Regions from separate parts of the Mesorhizobium sp. P2_E9 genome, predicted to be linked through region 1. Evidence: riboswitches for the same ligand, from Rfam matches in the RefSeq annotation. Region 1 holds a riboswitch; each other region holds the start of a gene.

The links. Region 1 has a riboswitch for cobalamin ahead of AC1D05_RS00835 (DUF1636 family protein). Riboswitches for the same ligand answer to the same signal wherever they lie in the genome.
Region 2: it holds a riboswitch for cobalamin, as region 1 does, so the genes downstream of both, AC1D05_RS07065 (DUF1636 family protein) here and AC1D05_RS00835 (DUF1636 family protein) in region 1, are expected to answer to the same signal.
Region 3: it holds a riboswitch for cobalamin, as region 1 does, so the genes downstream of both, AC1D05_RS06845 (CbtB domain-containing protein) here and AC1D05_RS00835 (DUF1636 family protein) in region 1, are expected to answer to the same signal.

What each region holds. Positions count from the first base shown of each region.
Region 1 is NZ_JBFUET010000001.1:150,252-155,087, forward strand. Features, by position in the region: gene AC1D05_RS00825 (ABC transporter permease) at 1-800, shown strand, start outside; gene AC1D05_RS00830 (substrate-binding domain-containing protein) at 874-1,863, shown strand; cobalamin riboswitch at 2,114-2,319, shown strand; gene AC1D05_RS00835 (DUF1636 family protein) at 2,411-2,809, shown strand; gene AC1D05_RS00840 (ABC transporter ATP-binding protein) at 2,806-3,594, shown strand; gene AC1D05_RS00845 (ABC transporter substrate-binding protein) at 3,642-4,589, shown strand; gene AC1D05_RS00850 (FecCD family ABC transporter permease) at 4,589-4,836, shown strand, end outside.
Region 2 is NZ_JBFUET010000003.1:211,934-216,769, forward strand. Features, by position in the region: gene AC1D05_RS07050 (NuoB/complex I 20 kDa subunit family protein) at 1-142, opposite strand, end outside; gene AC1D05_RS07055 (NADH-quinone oxidoreductase subunit A) at 133-498, opposite strand; gene AC1D05_RS07060 (winged helix-turn-helix domain-containing protein) at 833-2,032, shown strand; cobalamin riboswitch at 2,062-2,267, shown strand; gene AC1D05_RS07065 (DUF1636 family protein) at 2,307-2,735, shown strand; gene cobW (cobalamin biosynthesis protein CobW) at 2,738-3,775, shown strand; gene AC1D05_RS07075 (cobaltochelatase subunit CobN) at 3,794-4,836, shown strand, end outside.
Region 3 is NZ_JBFUET010000003.1:167,366-172,201, reverse strand. Features, by position in the region: gene AC1D05_RS06860 (heparan-alpha-glucosaminide N-acetyltransferase) at 1-250, opposite strand, end outside; gene AC1D05_RS06855 (MFS transporter) at 476-1,675, shown strand; gene AC1D05_RS06850 (aromatic ring-hydroxylating oxygenase subunit alpha) at 1,679-2,848, opposite strand; cobalamin riboswitch at 2,995-3,192, shown strand; gene AC1D05_RS06845 (CbtB domain-containing protein) at 3,226-3,405, shown strand; gene AC1D05_RS06840 (CbtA family protein) at 3,421-4,230, shown strand; gene cobU (bifunctional adenosylcobinamide kinase/adenosylcobinamide-phosphate guanylyltransferase) at 4,223-4,738, shown strand; gene cobO (cob(I)yrinic acid a,c-diamide adenosyltransferase) at 4,740-4,836, shown strand, end outside.

The DNA.
Region 1 (4,836 bases):
CTGCCGGCATCGACCTTTCGGTTGGCGCGGTGCTTGGGCTGTCCAGTGTCGTCACCGCATCGATGATGATCTCTGGCGGCTTCGGGCTGGTCCCCACCATCCTCGCCGTGCTCATCATGGGCATCGTCTTCGGTGCGATCCAGGGCACCATCTCCACCCGGTTCCGACTGGAGCCGTTCATCGTCACGCTCGCCGGCTTGCAGGCGGCACGCGGCCTGGCGCTTGTCGTGTCGGGCAATCAGTACATCAACATTTCCTATGGCGACGGGCCGGGCCTGGCACCGCCGGTTTTTGCGATCCTCGGCGAGCGGCTGTTCCACAACACCGTGCCGGTCGCCACCATCGTCTTCATCGTCTTCGCCGCGATCGCCACGATCGTGCTCAACACCACGCGCTTCGGCCGCTATGTCTTTGCCGTCGGCGGCAATGAGCGCGCGGCGCGCATTTCCGGCGTGCCGGTGTCGATGGTCAAGATCTCGGTCTATGCCATCACCGGCTTTGCCGCCGCTCTTGCCGGTATCGTTCATGCCGGCCAGTTCAATTTCGGCAGCGCCAATGACGGCATGGGCTATGAGCTCACCGCGATCGCCGCCGTGGTCATCGGCGGCACCAGCTTGTTCGGCGGCGCCGGCTCGATGGTCGGCACCGTGGCCGGCACCATCATGCTCGGCGCGCTGGCCAACATCCTTCAGCTCAACAACATCACACCCGCCATACAACTGCTCGCGACCGCCGCGATCATCGTGCTGGCGGCAGTCATTCAATCCCTCGTTCGCCGCCGCGAGGGTTTGGGTCGTTAGGAGGAAGACGGCAGCATTTGGAAGGCAGTCAAACCAAGGTCTGGCCCCGGGCCCGACGAGGAGGAGAGTAAGTATGAAAACCACAAGACAAGGAACAAGGCGCGCCCTTCAGGTCGCCCTTCTGGCAGGCGCCGGCCTGTGCATTGCCGGAGCCGCTCAGGCCGCCGACCCGCTGGTCAAGGCCTGTGCCAAGGACGGCCAGTTCATCATCGGCTTTTCGCAGGCGAACAATGCCGAGCCCTACCGACAGCATGTCAATGACGAGCTGACGGCGGCGGCCAAGGAAGTGCCGGGCTTCACGCTGCAGATCGCCGACGGCGCCGGCAACGTCAACACGCAGACCTCGCAGGTCGACAACTTCATCACCCAGAAGGTCGATCTCTTGCTGATCTCGCCCTTCGAGGCGGCACCGCTGACGCCGGCGGTGAAGCGCGCCATGGATGCCGGAATTCCGGTCATTGAACTTGACCGCAAGACGGTCGGCGACCCCGGCAAGGACTACACCGCCTTTATCGGCGGCGACAACTATAAGATCGCGCTCGAAGCGGGCAAATACACCGCCAAGACCTTGCTGCCGGAGGGCGGCGAAGCAGCGGTGCTCGAAGGACTGCCAAGCTCCACGCCGGCCGTCGAGCGGCTGAATGGCTTCAAGGACGGCGTCAAGGAGAATGCCAAGATCCAGGTCGTTGCCGAGCAGGCTGCCGACTGGGTGCCGGATAAAGCCCAGACCGCTTTCTCGGCCATGTTGCAGGCGCATCCCGACATCAAGGTGCTCTACGCCTCGAACGACATGATGGCGGCCGGCGCGCTGCTCGCCGCCAAGGGTGCCGGCAAGGACGTCAAGATCATCGGTACTGATGGCTTGCCAGGCCCGGCAGGCGGCATCGAAGCCGTCGCCAAGGGTGACTGGGCGGCGACCTTCACCTACCCGACGGGTGCGAAGGAAGCGATCGAGATGTCGAAGAAGATCTTGCTCGATTGCGCCACTTCGGTGGATACGACGGTCACTGTCGAGACGACAGCGATCACGCCCGAGAACGCCAAGCAGCTGTCAGGTAAGTAAGCACGTCTGCCTGCAGACTATCCGATCCGGGGCGGGGTTCACGCGAACTCCGCCCCGTCTGCGTTGGCAACCCTCACCGGCAGCTCGCGGTGGCAAGGGATTGACAGCGGCGGAGGATATCTCGTATCAGTTCTGTTATTACATTACAGACGGAGATATTGCACGCCCCTATCTGATGAGGTCGCAGGCCGGTGCCGAGATGGTGACAGGTCCGGTCGAAAAGAATCGTTGCGATGCGCCCGGGGCAAAACTACCATGGCCCGGTGATGGTCCCCGCGCCGAAAGGCAAGGGGTGAAAGGGAACACGGTGAGATCCGCGAGGGATCGAGACCGTGGCTGCCCCCGCAACTGTAAGCGGTGAGCAAGATCCGACATGCCACTGGCCGGCAAGGCTGGGAAGGCAGGATTGCGCCGAGACCCGCGAGCCAGGAGACCTGCCATCACTGAGTTGACCGGACGGGGTGTGCCGGGAGGAAACGTGGACGTCGGTCTTGTCGGCCGGCTCGCCAACATCCTTCCGTCGCCAGTTTTGGAAAGTGACGGAAAGTTGGACGGCGCCAACGATCATCGCATCATCGTGTGCACGCTTTGCCGTGACGTCCCGACCGGGGTCAGGTCGGGCGAAGCCTTGTGCAACGATTTGCGTTCCCGGCTCTCCGCCCACAATGAACCGGCCGTGGCGCACGGCTTCACGGTCGAAGGCGTTGAATGCATGGCGGGCTGCGCGCGGCCGTTGACGGTGGCCGTCCAGGCGCCGGGCAAGGCCGCTTATCTCTTCGGCTCTATCAACGCCGAGGCCGACGCCGGCGATCTCGTGCGATTTGCCAGGCTTTACGCCTCGCTCGCCGACGGCTGGTGCAATTCCGGACAACGTCCACCGCGACTGGCCGGCAAGACGCTGGCCCGCATCCCGGCACTGGGCAAGCCTCCGGGGGACGGCCGATGACAACGCCGCTCCTCGAAGCGCGCGACCTCAGCGCCACGGCAAATGGCCGGGCTCTGGTCGATGCGGTCAGCCTGTCGGTTGCCGCTGGCGATCGCCTCGCCATCATCGGCCCCAACGGCGCCGGCAAGACGACGCTGCTGCGCATGCTGTCCGGCATGCTCAGGCCAAGTTCCGGCGAGGTGAAGCTTGGCGGGCGCCGCCTGGACAGGATCTCGACGGCCGAACGGGCATTGCACATCGCCGTCGTCGGCCAGACCGACCAGCCGGATCCGCGGCTGGCGGTGATCGACTATGTCGAACTCGGCCGCGTCCCGCATGCCGGCCTGAGGCGCAGGAGCGAGGAACGCGACATTGTCGTGGACGCGCTGCGCCGGACCGGCTTGTTGCCGCTGCTTGGCCGCAGCATCGGCTCGCTGTCGGGCGGGGAACGCCAACGCGCCCAGCTGGCGCGCGCCATCGCACAGCAACCGAAAGTGCTGTTCCTCGATGAGCCGACCAACCATCTCGACCCGCGCGCCCGCGGTGAGCTTCTCGAACTTGTGGCCGGCTTCGGCATGACGGTAATTGCCGTGCTGCACGATCTGGCGTTGGTGGCGCCCTTCGCCACCAGGGTCGCGGTGATGCACGAAGCCCGGCTGCATGCGCTGGCGGCACCGCGCGAAGCGCTGACGCAACAGCTGATCCGCGAGATTTTCGGCGTCGACGTGTTTCGCCTGCGCCATCCCACCGAGGACCGCGAACTGACGGTGTTCGATGTTCCGAACCGCGCCGCGCCGCCATCCTGATCAAAACCATCCCTGATCCGCCACTGTTCAACCAAGGAGCAAAATCCGTGAAACGTCTCGCTTTGTCGCTCGTCCTGTCGCTGCTGGCCTCGACAACCTTCGCCTTCCCGGTCACGGTAGATAGCTGCGGCAAGCCGCTGACCTTCGACGCACCGCCCAAGCGCGCCGTCATCCACGATCTCAACATGGCCGAGATGGCCTTCGCGCTGAAGCTGCAGCCGTCGATCGTCGGCCTGACCGGCATCACCGGATGGTACAAGGTCGGCCCCGAATTCAAGGCCGAGCAGGGTTCTGTTCCCGAACTGGCGCCAAAATACCCGACGCTCGAAAACCTTGTCGCGGTCGAGCCCGATTTCTTCTTCGCCGGCTGGTATTATGGTATGAAGCCGGGCGGCGACGTGACGCCCGACACGCTCGCCCCGCACGGCATCAAGACGCTGGTGCTGACCGAAAGCTGCGTCCATCTCGACAAGAACCGGCCCGCCGCTTCGATGGACCTGCTCTATGGCGACGTCGAAAAGCTGGGCAAGATTTTTGGCAAGGACGCCGAAGCGGAGAAGCTTGTTGCCGGCTGGAAGGCGCAACTGGCTGACATCACCGCCAAAGTCGGCAGCGCCAAGGGGACGCGGGTGTTCCTCTATGACTCAGGCGAGGACAAGCCGTTCACCGCCGGAAAATTTGCTATTCCCAGCGCCATGATCACCGCCGCTGGCGGTGACAACATCATGGCCGACATGGACACCAGCTGGGGCAATACCGACTGGGAAACGGTAGCGTCGCGCAATCCGCAATTCCTCATCCTGCTCGATTACCAGGATGGCGGCGGCTACAAGAAATTGCTCGATTTCCTTAAAGCGCATCCGGCCATGAAGGAAACCGACGCGGTCAAGAACGAGCGCTTCGTGGCCCTTCGCTATGCCGAATTGACGCCCGGACCGGCAAACATCGAGGCGATCGCCAAGATCGCCAAGGCGATGCATCCGGAAGCGTTCTGATGCTATTTGCCCCCGGGCATGAATCCGGCGCGCTTTCAGGGCACAAGGCATTCGCGCTGGCCATGGCGGCGGGCGCGGTGGCGGTCGCCGCTCTTGTGCTGCTGTCGATCGCCTATGGTTCGACACTGATCCCACTGACCGACGTCATTGCCGCCCTTGGCCATGCCGTCGGGTTGAATGAGCACCAGGTGTCGGGTCCGGTCGGCAAGATCGTCGTTGATCTCAGGCTGCCGCGCACGATCCTGGC
Region 2 (4,836 bases), on a different contig from region 1:
CCAGAAAGCCCTTGTCGGCAAGCTCGTTGTTGATCTCAAGGAAGAAGGGATCGTCCTCCCCCACCGGCCTGCCGGTGTTGGGATCGATGATACCCTTGGGCTTCGGCGCGACGAGGGTGCCTGAACTGCCGTTCAATCCCATTCCAGCGCTCCTTTTTTCCATTCATAGGCAAAGCCGATGGTCAGCACTGCCAAAAACACCATCATCGACCAGAAACCGAGCATGCCGATCTTCGAGAAGGATACGGCCCAAGGAAACAGGAAGGCCACTTCCAGGTCGAAGATGATGAACAGGATCGACACCAGGTAGAAACGGATGTCGAATTTCATGCGGGCGTCGTCGAACGAGTTGAAACCGCACTCGTAAGCGGAAAGCTTTTCGGGATCGGGATTGCGGTAGGCCACCAGGAACGGTGCAGCCAGCAGCGCCAAGCCGACGACCAGAGCCACGCCGATGAACAGGACGATGGGCAGGTATGAACTGAGGAGTGCGTTCATGCAGCGGTTTTCCGTTGGCGCCAATCCACTTTGATTACAGCACCGGACCTTAATGCGGAAGCGTGACAGTTTAACCGCTGAACCGTTTTAAGGGGCCTATGCTGCAACGCGGCGAGGGTTAGCGCAGCACTTCCAGCGAAGCAAGTCAAACCTTGTTCAAAACGCAGTGCTGGACGGCATATCCGAAGAAACTGATCCGATACGCTCCTGTTTGATTTCCTTCGTTTTCTACTCCACTTTTCTCTCCTGACAGGGTTACCGCCAAAACCCTGCTAGCATGGCCCGGAATCACCCGTCTGTATGACGGTCAACGAGCCATAAGAGTCGCATCCGAATGAAGGAAAAGATCTCGCTTGCCGCCGCCCGGCGCATCGCGCTCGCCGCTCAAGGATTTCTCGATCCGCGCCCAAATGGCACACCCGACCGCCGCCACTTCGCCCGCGTTCTCTCTCGCACCGGCCTGCTGCAGATCGATTCCGTCAGCGCCGTGGTGCGCGCTCATTATATGCCGCTTTATTCGCGGCTTGGCCCCTACCCGCTCGCTTTGCTCGACAATGCCGCGGTGACGCGCAAGCGCACGGTGTTCGAATACTGGGCGCACGAGGCCTCGTTCCTGCCGGTCGAGACCTACCCGCTGATGCGCTGGCGCATGCAGCGCGCCGCGCAAGGCGACGAAATGTATCTGGGGCTGGCCAAGTGGGGCCGCGAGCACGCCGCCTATATAGAAGAGATCTACCGCGAGGTCGTCGCGCGCGGTCCGATCGCTGCTTCGGCTCTGGAAGGTCAGAAAGGCTCGGGCGGCTGGTGGGGCTGGAGCCATGCCAAGCACGCCTTCGAATGGCTGTTCTGGGCCGGACGCATCACCACGGCGCACCGTCGCGGCTTCGAGCGCTTCTATGACTTGCCCGAGCGGGTGCTGCCGCAGGCGATCCTCGACCTTCCGGTGCCGGCGACCGAGGACGCGCATCGCGAATTGCTGCGCATTTCAGCCCGCGCCCACGGCATCGCGACATCAGGCGATTTGCGCGACTATTTCCGCCTGTCGCCGGCCGACATGAAGGGCCGGCTGGAGGAATTGGTCGAGACCGGCGAACTGGTGCCGGTGCGTGTCGAAGGCTGGGACAAGCCGGCTTACCTCTATAAGGACGCGCGCCTGCCCCGAAAAATCGAGGCCCGCGCCTTGCTGGCGCCGTTCGATCCGGTCGTCTTCGAACGATCGCGCTCGGAGCGGCTGTTCGATTTCCACTACCGCATCGAGATCTACACACCGGCCGAGAAGCGGCAATATGGCTATTACGTCCTGCCCTTCCTGCTCGGCGACCGGATCGTGGCGCGCGTCGATCTTAGGGCCGACCGGCCGGCGAGCATCCTGCGCGTGCACGCGGCCTACCCCGAGCCGGGCGCGCCGCCTGAAACCGCCGCGCAACTGTTCGAGGAATTGAAGCAGATGCAGCGCTGGCTTGGCCTTGAACGCATGGAAGTGACGCCGGCCGGAGATCTGGGTCCGGCGCTGGCCGACATCGCGGTGTCGTAGCCGCGCGTTGACACCGCCGCCTGCAAAAGCCTAAATCCGGTCCAGACGGTCCCTTGCCCGCAACGGCAAGGGCTAAGAGGGAATGCGGTGCGGGATTTCGATCTCAAATCCGCGGCTGTCCCCGCAACTGTAAGCGAAGAGCCAAGGCCGAAAGCCACTGGGAGGTTCCCGGGAAGGCGGCTACCGAAGGCGATGACGCGCGAGCCAGGAGACCTGCCGTCTGCGACAGAAGTATCCGATCGCCCGGCGGGTTTCCGGGCAAGGAGCCCGGTTTTTGGACCAGAACAGCAGTTTTTCGGCTGGCACAGCGGATATTTCGTCCGCCAACAGCGATGCTTTGGCCGGCGTCACCGTTATCGTCTGCGCCTCCTGCCGCGATGAATCCGGCTCGGATGCCCATCCCCGTGCCGGCGAACTTTTGGCCGAAGATACGCGCCAAGCCGCAGCGGCCGACACGATCCGCGTCCGCACGGTCGAATGCCTCGGCAATTGCAAGCGCCGCCTCAGTGCTGCCATCCTGCGCGATGGCTGCTGGAGCTACGTCTTCGGCGACCTGACCGCGACCAGCGGCGCCGACCTCGTCACCGGCGCAAAGCTCTTCGCCACCTCGACCGACGGCCTCATCCCATGGCGCGGCCGGCCTGATTCCCTCAAGCGCGGCCTCGTTGCCCGCATTCCACCTCTCGACATGCTGAAGGACTAACCATGACCGCTTCCGTCTCCCGTGTTCCCTGCACCGTCGTCACCGGCTTTCTCGGCGCCGGCAAGACGACGCTGGTCCGCCATCTCCTGGAAAATGCCGGCGGCAAGCGCATTGCGATCATCGTCAACGAGTTCGGCGACATCGGCATCGACGGCGAGATTTTGAAAGGCTGCGGCATCGACACCTGCCCCGAGGAAAACATCGTCGAACTGGCCAATGGCTGCATCTGCTGCACCGTGGCCGATGATTTCGTGCCGGCGCTCGACAAGATCCTGTCGCTGACGCCGAAGGTCGACCATATCCTGATCGAGACCTCGGGCCTCGCTCTGCCCAAGCCGCTGGTCCAGGCTTTCCAGTGGCCGACGGTGAAGAGCCGTGTGACCGTCGATGGCGTCATTGCGGTTGTCGATGGCCCGGCACTGGCCGAAGGCCGTGTCGCCAACGACATGGATGCCCTGCAGGCGCAGCGCGCCGGGGATGACAGCCTCGACCATGACGACCCGGTCGAGGAAGTGTTCGAGGATCAGATCGCTTGTGCCGATTTGATCATCCTGTCGAAGAGCGATTTGATGGACGCTGCCGGTTCGGCGCGTGCCAACGCCATCATTGGCGAACACTCCGCCCGCGCGGTAAAAATCGTCCCGACCTCGCACGGCAAGGTCGATCCTTCCGTGCTGCTCGGGCTCGGTCTCGCCGTCGAGGACGATATCGAGAACCGCAAGTCCCATCATGACGGCGCATTCGACCACGAGCATGACGATTTCGACACCTTCATCGTCGACATTGCCTCGATCGCCAATCCGGACGAGCTGGCAAAGCGCGTCGCCACCGCCGCCGAACAGGAAAACGTGCTGCGCGTGAAAGGCTTCGTCGAGGTCGGCGGCAAGCCGATGCGGCTCCTCCTGCAGGCGGTCGGCCCGCGCGTCAACCATTACTACGACCGCGCCTGGACGGCTGAGGACGACCGCCGCTCGCGCCTCGTCGTCATCGGCCTCAAGGGGCTGAACCGCCCGGCGATCGAGCGTATACTCGCCGGCTGATTTCAGACACGGGCCGCGATGCACATCCTCACCACGACCTCCGCCTCGCTCGACGATCTCGCCGAGCCGGTCGATCTGCGGCAGACGCCGGCGGATATCGTGGCCCTGTCCTTCACCGACAGCGATCTCGCCGGCTTGGCGGCCGCGTGGAAGGCGGATGCCGGCCGCCTACCCTCGATGCGACTGGCAGCGCTACGCGACCTGCGCCATCCCATGTCCGTCGACCTCTGGATCGACAGTGTCGCCCGCCACGCCAAGATCATCCTGGTGCGCATCCTCGGCGGCTACGACTGGTGGCGCTATGGCTGCGACCAGCTTGCCGCCATCGCCCGCGACCGCGGGATAAAACTGGCGCTGCTTCCCGGCGAAAGCCACGACGAGGATCTCAGGCTGATCGAAGCCTCGACGCTACCGCGCGAAGAGCTGGACGCACTGCTCGGTTATTTCCGCGAGGGCGGCCCGGCCAATATGAGCGCGCTGGTGCAGAGGCTCGGAAGGTTGGCGGGGGCGCAGGCGGAAACTGTTGAGCCGGTCGCAGTGCCAAAAGCTGGCTACTACGAACCCACACGCGGTGTCGTCCCCCTCCCCCTCGAGGGGAGGGTCCGGCCGCAGGCCGGGGGTGGGGTCCTCTCCGAAACGCGCCGACTCGAAGAAACGTCGCGCCCGGTCGTACCGACCCCACCCGGCCCTTCGGGCCACCCTCCCCTCGAGGGGGAGGGAAAGGTCGTGCCAATCCTGTTCTATCGCTCGATGCTGCTCGCCGCCGATGTCGCGCCCGTCGACGCCCTTTTTGAAGCGCTGCGCCAACGCGGTATCGCCCCGGTCCCGATCTTCGTCTCCAGCCTGAAAGACCCGACCTCGCTGGCCTTCGTGGAAACCGCCATCGCATCCATGAACCCCGCCGCCATCATCACCGCGACCGCCTTCGCCTCCGGCGCCGAACCCGGCGTCGAAACCCTGTTCGACCGTGCCGGCGTCCCCGTCTTCCAGGTCATCGTCGCCACCACCCGCCGCGACGTCTGGGAGAACAACCAGCGCGGCCTGGCGCCCGCCGACCTCGC
Region 3 (4,836 bases), on a different contig from region 1:
GGATTTGCGGGTCGTGGGCGAGGTAGAGGCTGACGCCGACCAGGAACAGGAAGGTCGAGGCGATGCAGCGTGCGTAGATCTTCCACCAGCCGAAGGCGGTGAGGCCGGGGTCGGTGTAGCCGAAGAATTCCAGGTCCCAGGTGAAATGGTAGCTCGCCATCGCCAGCAGCGCGATGCCGCGCACGATGTCGATGGCGACGATGCGCTTGGATGGCTCCGGAACGGGTGCGGTCGGCGTGTCGATGGTCATGGTCTCGCGATCTGATTCAGGCCCGCCTGAGGACTACCACGGTTGGACGGGACAGAAGAAGGCCGGGAGCACGGCGATGCAGGCGCCTGGGTCGAGCGACGCTTTAGGCCAGCATAGGAAAGCCTTTGACCGGTTTCGCTTTTTGCCGGTTATGCGTCGGTTTCCTCTTAATCGCCCGGGACTGAGCGCGGCAGATTTGAGCGGTGATTCTGCTTTGGGGAAGCAATGTCCACCCATGTGCGCCACCCGATCTGGCTCCCGGCCCTCAAGGCCGCGGATGCGCGCACCTTCGCCTCGCTCTATGCGGTCGAATCCTTCGCCCGCGCCACAGTGTCGAGCGTCATCCCGATCCAGGCCTACGAAATCCTGCACAATGAGCAGATCGTCTCGATCCTCTACACCATCGTGGCGCTGCTCGGCCTGTCGGTGACGTTGTTCATGCCGATGCTGATCCGCCGCTTTGCCCGGCGCTGGGTCTACACCGCAGGCGCCTGCCTGCTCGCCATCGGCTCGCTGTTCTTCGTCACGCACACGCTGGCCGGGCAGTTGGCGGGCATGCTGTGCCGCGTCATGGGCGCCAGCGCGCTGTCGATCACGCTCAACCTCTACATCATGGACCACATCCGCAAGACCGACTTCATGCAGGCCGAATCGCTGCGCATGGCATGGTCGATGTTCGCCTGGACCGGCGGGCCGACGCTTGGCATCTTCCTCTACACGCGCTTCGGCATCTATGCCGCGCATGGCGCGGTGGCAGTGTTCGCGCTGGCCCTGCTGGCCCTGTTCTGGGCCTATCGGCTGGGCGACAACCAGTCGATCCGGCCCGGCAAGACCCGGCCGGCCAATCCGCTCGCCAATATCGGCCGTTTCGTCGCGCAGCCGAGGTTGAGGCTGGCCTGGCTGATCGCCTTCGGCCGCTCCTGTTTCTGGACGACTTTCTTCGTCTATGGGCCGCTGTTCATGGTGATCACCGGCGAGGGGAAGCTGGCCGGCGGCCTGCTGGTCTCGGCCGGCAATGCGCTGCTGTTCATGGCGATCTTCTGGGGCAAGGCGGGCAAGCGCTTTGGCGGCCGCAAGACCATGACCTTTGCCTATTTCGCCATGTCGGCGATGCTGCTGGCGGCGGGCACGGTGGGAGCGAGTGCGCCGCTGCTGACCGGCGCTTTCCTGCTTGGTGGCGCGTTCTTCACCATCGCGCTCGACGCGCTGGGTTCGACCGCCTTCATGCGCTCGGTGCGCTCCTATGAGCGGGCGCAGATGGCGGCGGTCTATCGCACCTATCTCGATTTTTCCGAGCTGACGCCGCCCTTGGTCTATTCGGTGGTTCTGGCCTTCTTCGGACTGGGCTCGGTGTTCATCACGCTCAGCCTGCTGGCCGCCGTATGCGGCTTCGTGACCTGGCGTTACCTGCCGAAATCGCTGTGAGGATCACGGCAAAAGCGCTGCGTGCCGCTCGCGCACCCAGTTGTGGAAGCGGTGCAGGTCGTACTCCTCTGGCATCAGCACGCCGGCTTCGTGGCGCATCGAGCGCAGGCCCCTCTGGTTGACCTCGCAGATCGCCGCATCCTCTTCCAGCACCTGTGTGCAGAAAGCGACGATGTTGTCGATGTCGGTCGTGGCCAGCGCCTCGGGCGCGAACAGCCATTCGGCGACAAGTTCGGTCTGCTCCGGGCCGAGCGGCACCAGGCGCACGGTCCTGACATAGTCGACATGACCGACGATGAACATCGAGGGCAGGCTGGTGGCATAGGTCTGGCCGGCGGCATGTTCGGCTGGCGTCAACCCCGAGAAGACCGGCCCATGCGTCTGGCCATCGCGTGACCAGGTTTCGGCGCCGGCGCGCAGGCCGCCGGAAAACTCCGGCGCGTCATTGTCGGCGTGGCGCGTCCATTCGGGATCGTCATGCCGGCTCATCAGGCCGCGGCCATAGATCGGCACCAGCCGCGACAGATCCTTATGGACGCCCGGACAATGCAGGCACTCGTTGAAGTTTTCCCAAAAAATCTTCCAGTTGCAGTTCATCACCTTGCGCAGCACATGGCCTGAGACCAGCGTTTCCAACGGCCAGTTGCCGAGATTGCCGGAGGCGGGATCAAAGGATGCGTGTGCCGAGCCGGCTGCGTCCTCCTGCAAATTGATGAAGACGAAGCCGCGCCACACCGACAGCGCGACGCGATAGAGCGGGTGGTGGGCCTTGTCGAAGCCGTCAGGCAGCGATTTCGACGGCACGCGCACGAGATCGCCGCGCAGCGAATAGGACCAGGCGTGATAGGGGCATGTGATCAGCCGCGCCTTCAGCCTGCCTTCGCTTTCCTGGCAAAGCTGCGAGCCGCGATGCCGGCAGGTGTTGTGGAAGGCGCGCAACTCGCCGGTGTCGTCGCGCAGCACGATGATGTCCTGCGTGCCGATGCGGAATCGGCGGAAGGCGAGCGGCTGGGCCAGATCGGCCTCGCGACAGACGAGCAGCCAGTTTTTATACCAGATAGCATCAAGGTCGCGTTGATAGGCTGCCGCATCCCAATAGGCCGACGAGGGTAGCGTCGGCTCGGCCCGGGTCAGGCCGTTATAGGGATCGCGCTCGCTGGCAATGGGCTGCATGGCTGGCTTCCTGTGAGGGCGCCAGCCGACACCCGGCCAGTGCAATTGTCAATTGTTGTGCCGAGAACCATGCGGGTGTTGCCGGCATGGCGCAATCGCGCTGTTTGCCGGCGGAATTTGGTTTGCCGCGTGTCGTGATTTTCCCTATAGTCGCGCAAGTCGTCGGTTCCGTTTTGGAGCCAAGAGGGAATGCGGTTCGGGCTCGTTTGTTGCCCAATGCCGTGGCTGCCCCCGCAACTGTGTGCGGTAGTCCTCTCCATATGCCACTGAAGATTCGTCTTCGGGAAGGTGGAGAAGGGCGCTGATCCGCGAGCCAGGAGACCTGCCGACGACGGCAAAACTGACAGGCCCTCGGGTGGAGGGTGAAAGGACAAGATATGACTACCGCTTCCGTCTCCCTCGGCGCCTCCGTCTCCTCGCAGTCGCGCTTCATGCAGCTGGCGCTCGCCGCGCTGCTCGGCACCTTCATCATCGGCTTTGTCGGCTTCTCGCATATCGATGCGGTCCACAATGCCGGTCATGACAACCGGCATTCGATGGCGTTTCCCTGCCACTGACGAGGATCTGACATCATGAATCTGTTTCGCAACGTCGTGTTCATCGCGGCGATCGCAGGGCTCGTGGCCGGCGTCGTCCTCGCCTGCATGCAGGCCTATGCCACGGTGCCGCTGATCCTCAAGGCGGAAGTCTACGAACAGGCCGAAGGCGGCCACAAGCATGAGCACGCCGCGGCGCCGACTGATACCGCCAGTGGCAACGCAATGAGCTCCGCCGCACCGGCGGCATCAAATACCATGAGCGCCGCGACCCCGGCACCGGCTGAGGCTGCTGCTCCGGCCGAAGACGAGGGCTGGGCGCCGGCCGATGGCTTCGAGCGCTTTGCCTTCAACATCGTCTCCAACGTCGTCACCGGCATTGGCTTCGCGCTGATCCTGGTCGCGGTTTCGGAATTCGCCGGCGGCATCGGCAATTGGCGCCAGGGCGTGTTCTGGGGGCTGGCCGGCTTTGCCGTGTTCACCCTGGCGCCGGGCCTCGGCCTGCCGCCGGAACTGCCGGCCATGCCGGCAGCCGACCTCACGCAGCGCCAGATCTGGTGGGTGGCAACCGTGGTCGCGACCGCCATCGGGCTCGGCCTGATCGCGTTCCGCAAGTCGCTGCCGCTGGCCATCCTTGGCGTGGCGCTGATCGTTGCCCCGCACATTGTCGGCGCGCCACAGCCCGACAGCTTCGAGACACCGATCCCGGAAGGCCTGCACCACCAGTTCGTGGTGGCGGTGACGGTGACCAATCTGGTGTTCTGGCTGGTGCTTGGCGCTGTCGTCGGCGTGGTGCGCGGACGCTTCACCGGCACCGCGACCAGCCTGCGCGACAGCTTTGCCTGATCGAAGCTCGCTGACCTTCATCATCGGCGGCGCGCGCTCCGGCAAGAGCGCGCACGCCGAAACCCTGGCGACGGCGTTGCCGTCACCATGGACCTATATCGCCACGGCTGAAGCCTATGACGACGAGATGCGTGAACGCATCGCGCTGCATCGCTCGCGGCGCGGCGAGGGCTGGATAACCGTCGACGCACCGCTCGATCTTGCCGGGGCGCTCGAGGCGTTGCCCGACAATCAGCCGGTGCTTGTCGACTGCCTGACGCTGTGGCTGACCAATCACATGCTGGCCGATCACGCTCTCGAGCTGGAATGCCGGCGGCTGGCGGATGTGCTGTCGCGGCCGCGCGGGCCGTGGTTCGTGGTCTCCAATGAAGTCGGCCAAGGCATCGTGCCGGACAATGCCCTGGCGCGCCGTTTTCGTGATGACGCCGGACGGCTCAACCAGCAGGTCGCGGCGATTGCCGACACGGTGCTGCTGATGGTGGCGGGGTTGCCGCTCAAGGTGAAATGAGATGACCGACATCGACGACAAGGATGAAGAGCGCCATCGCGCCAAGATGGCCAAGCGCAAGGCGGTGCAGGATGCGGAGGTGGCGAGCAAGACGGTTG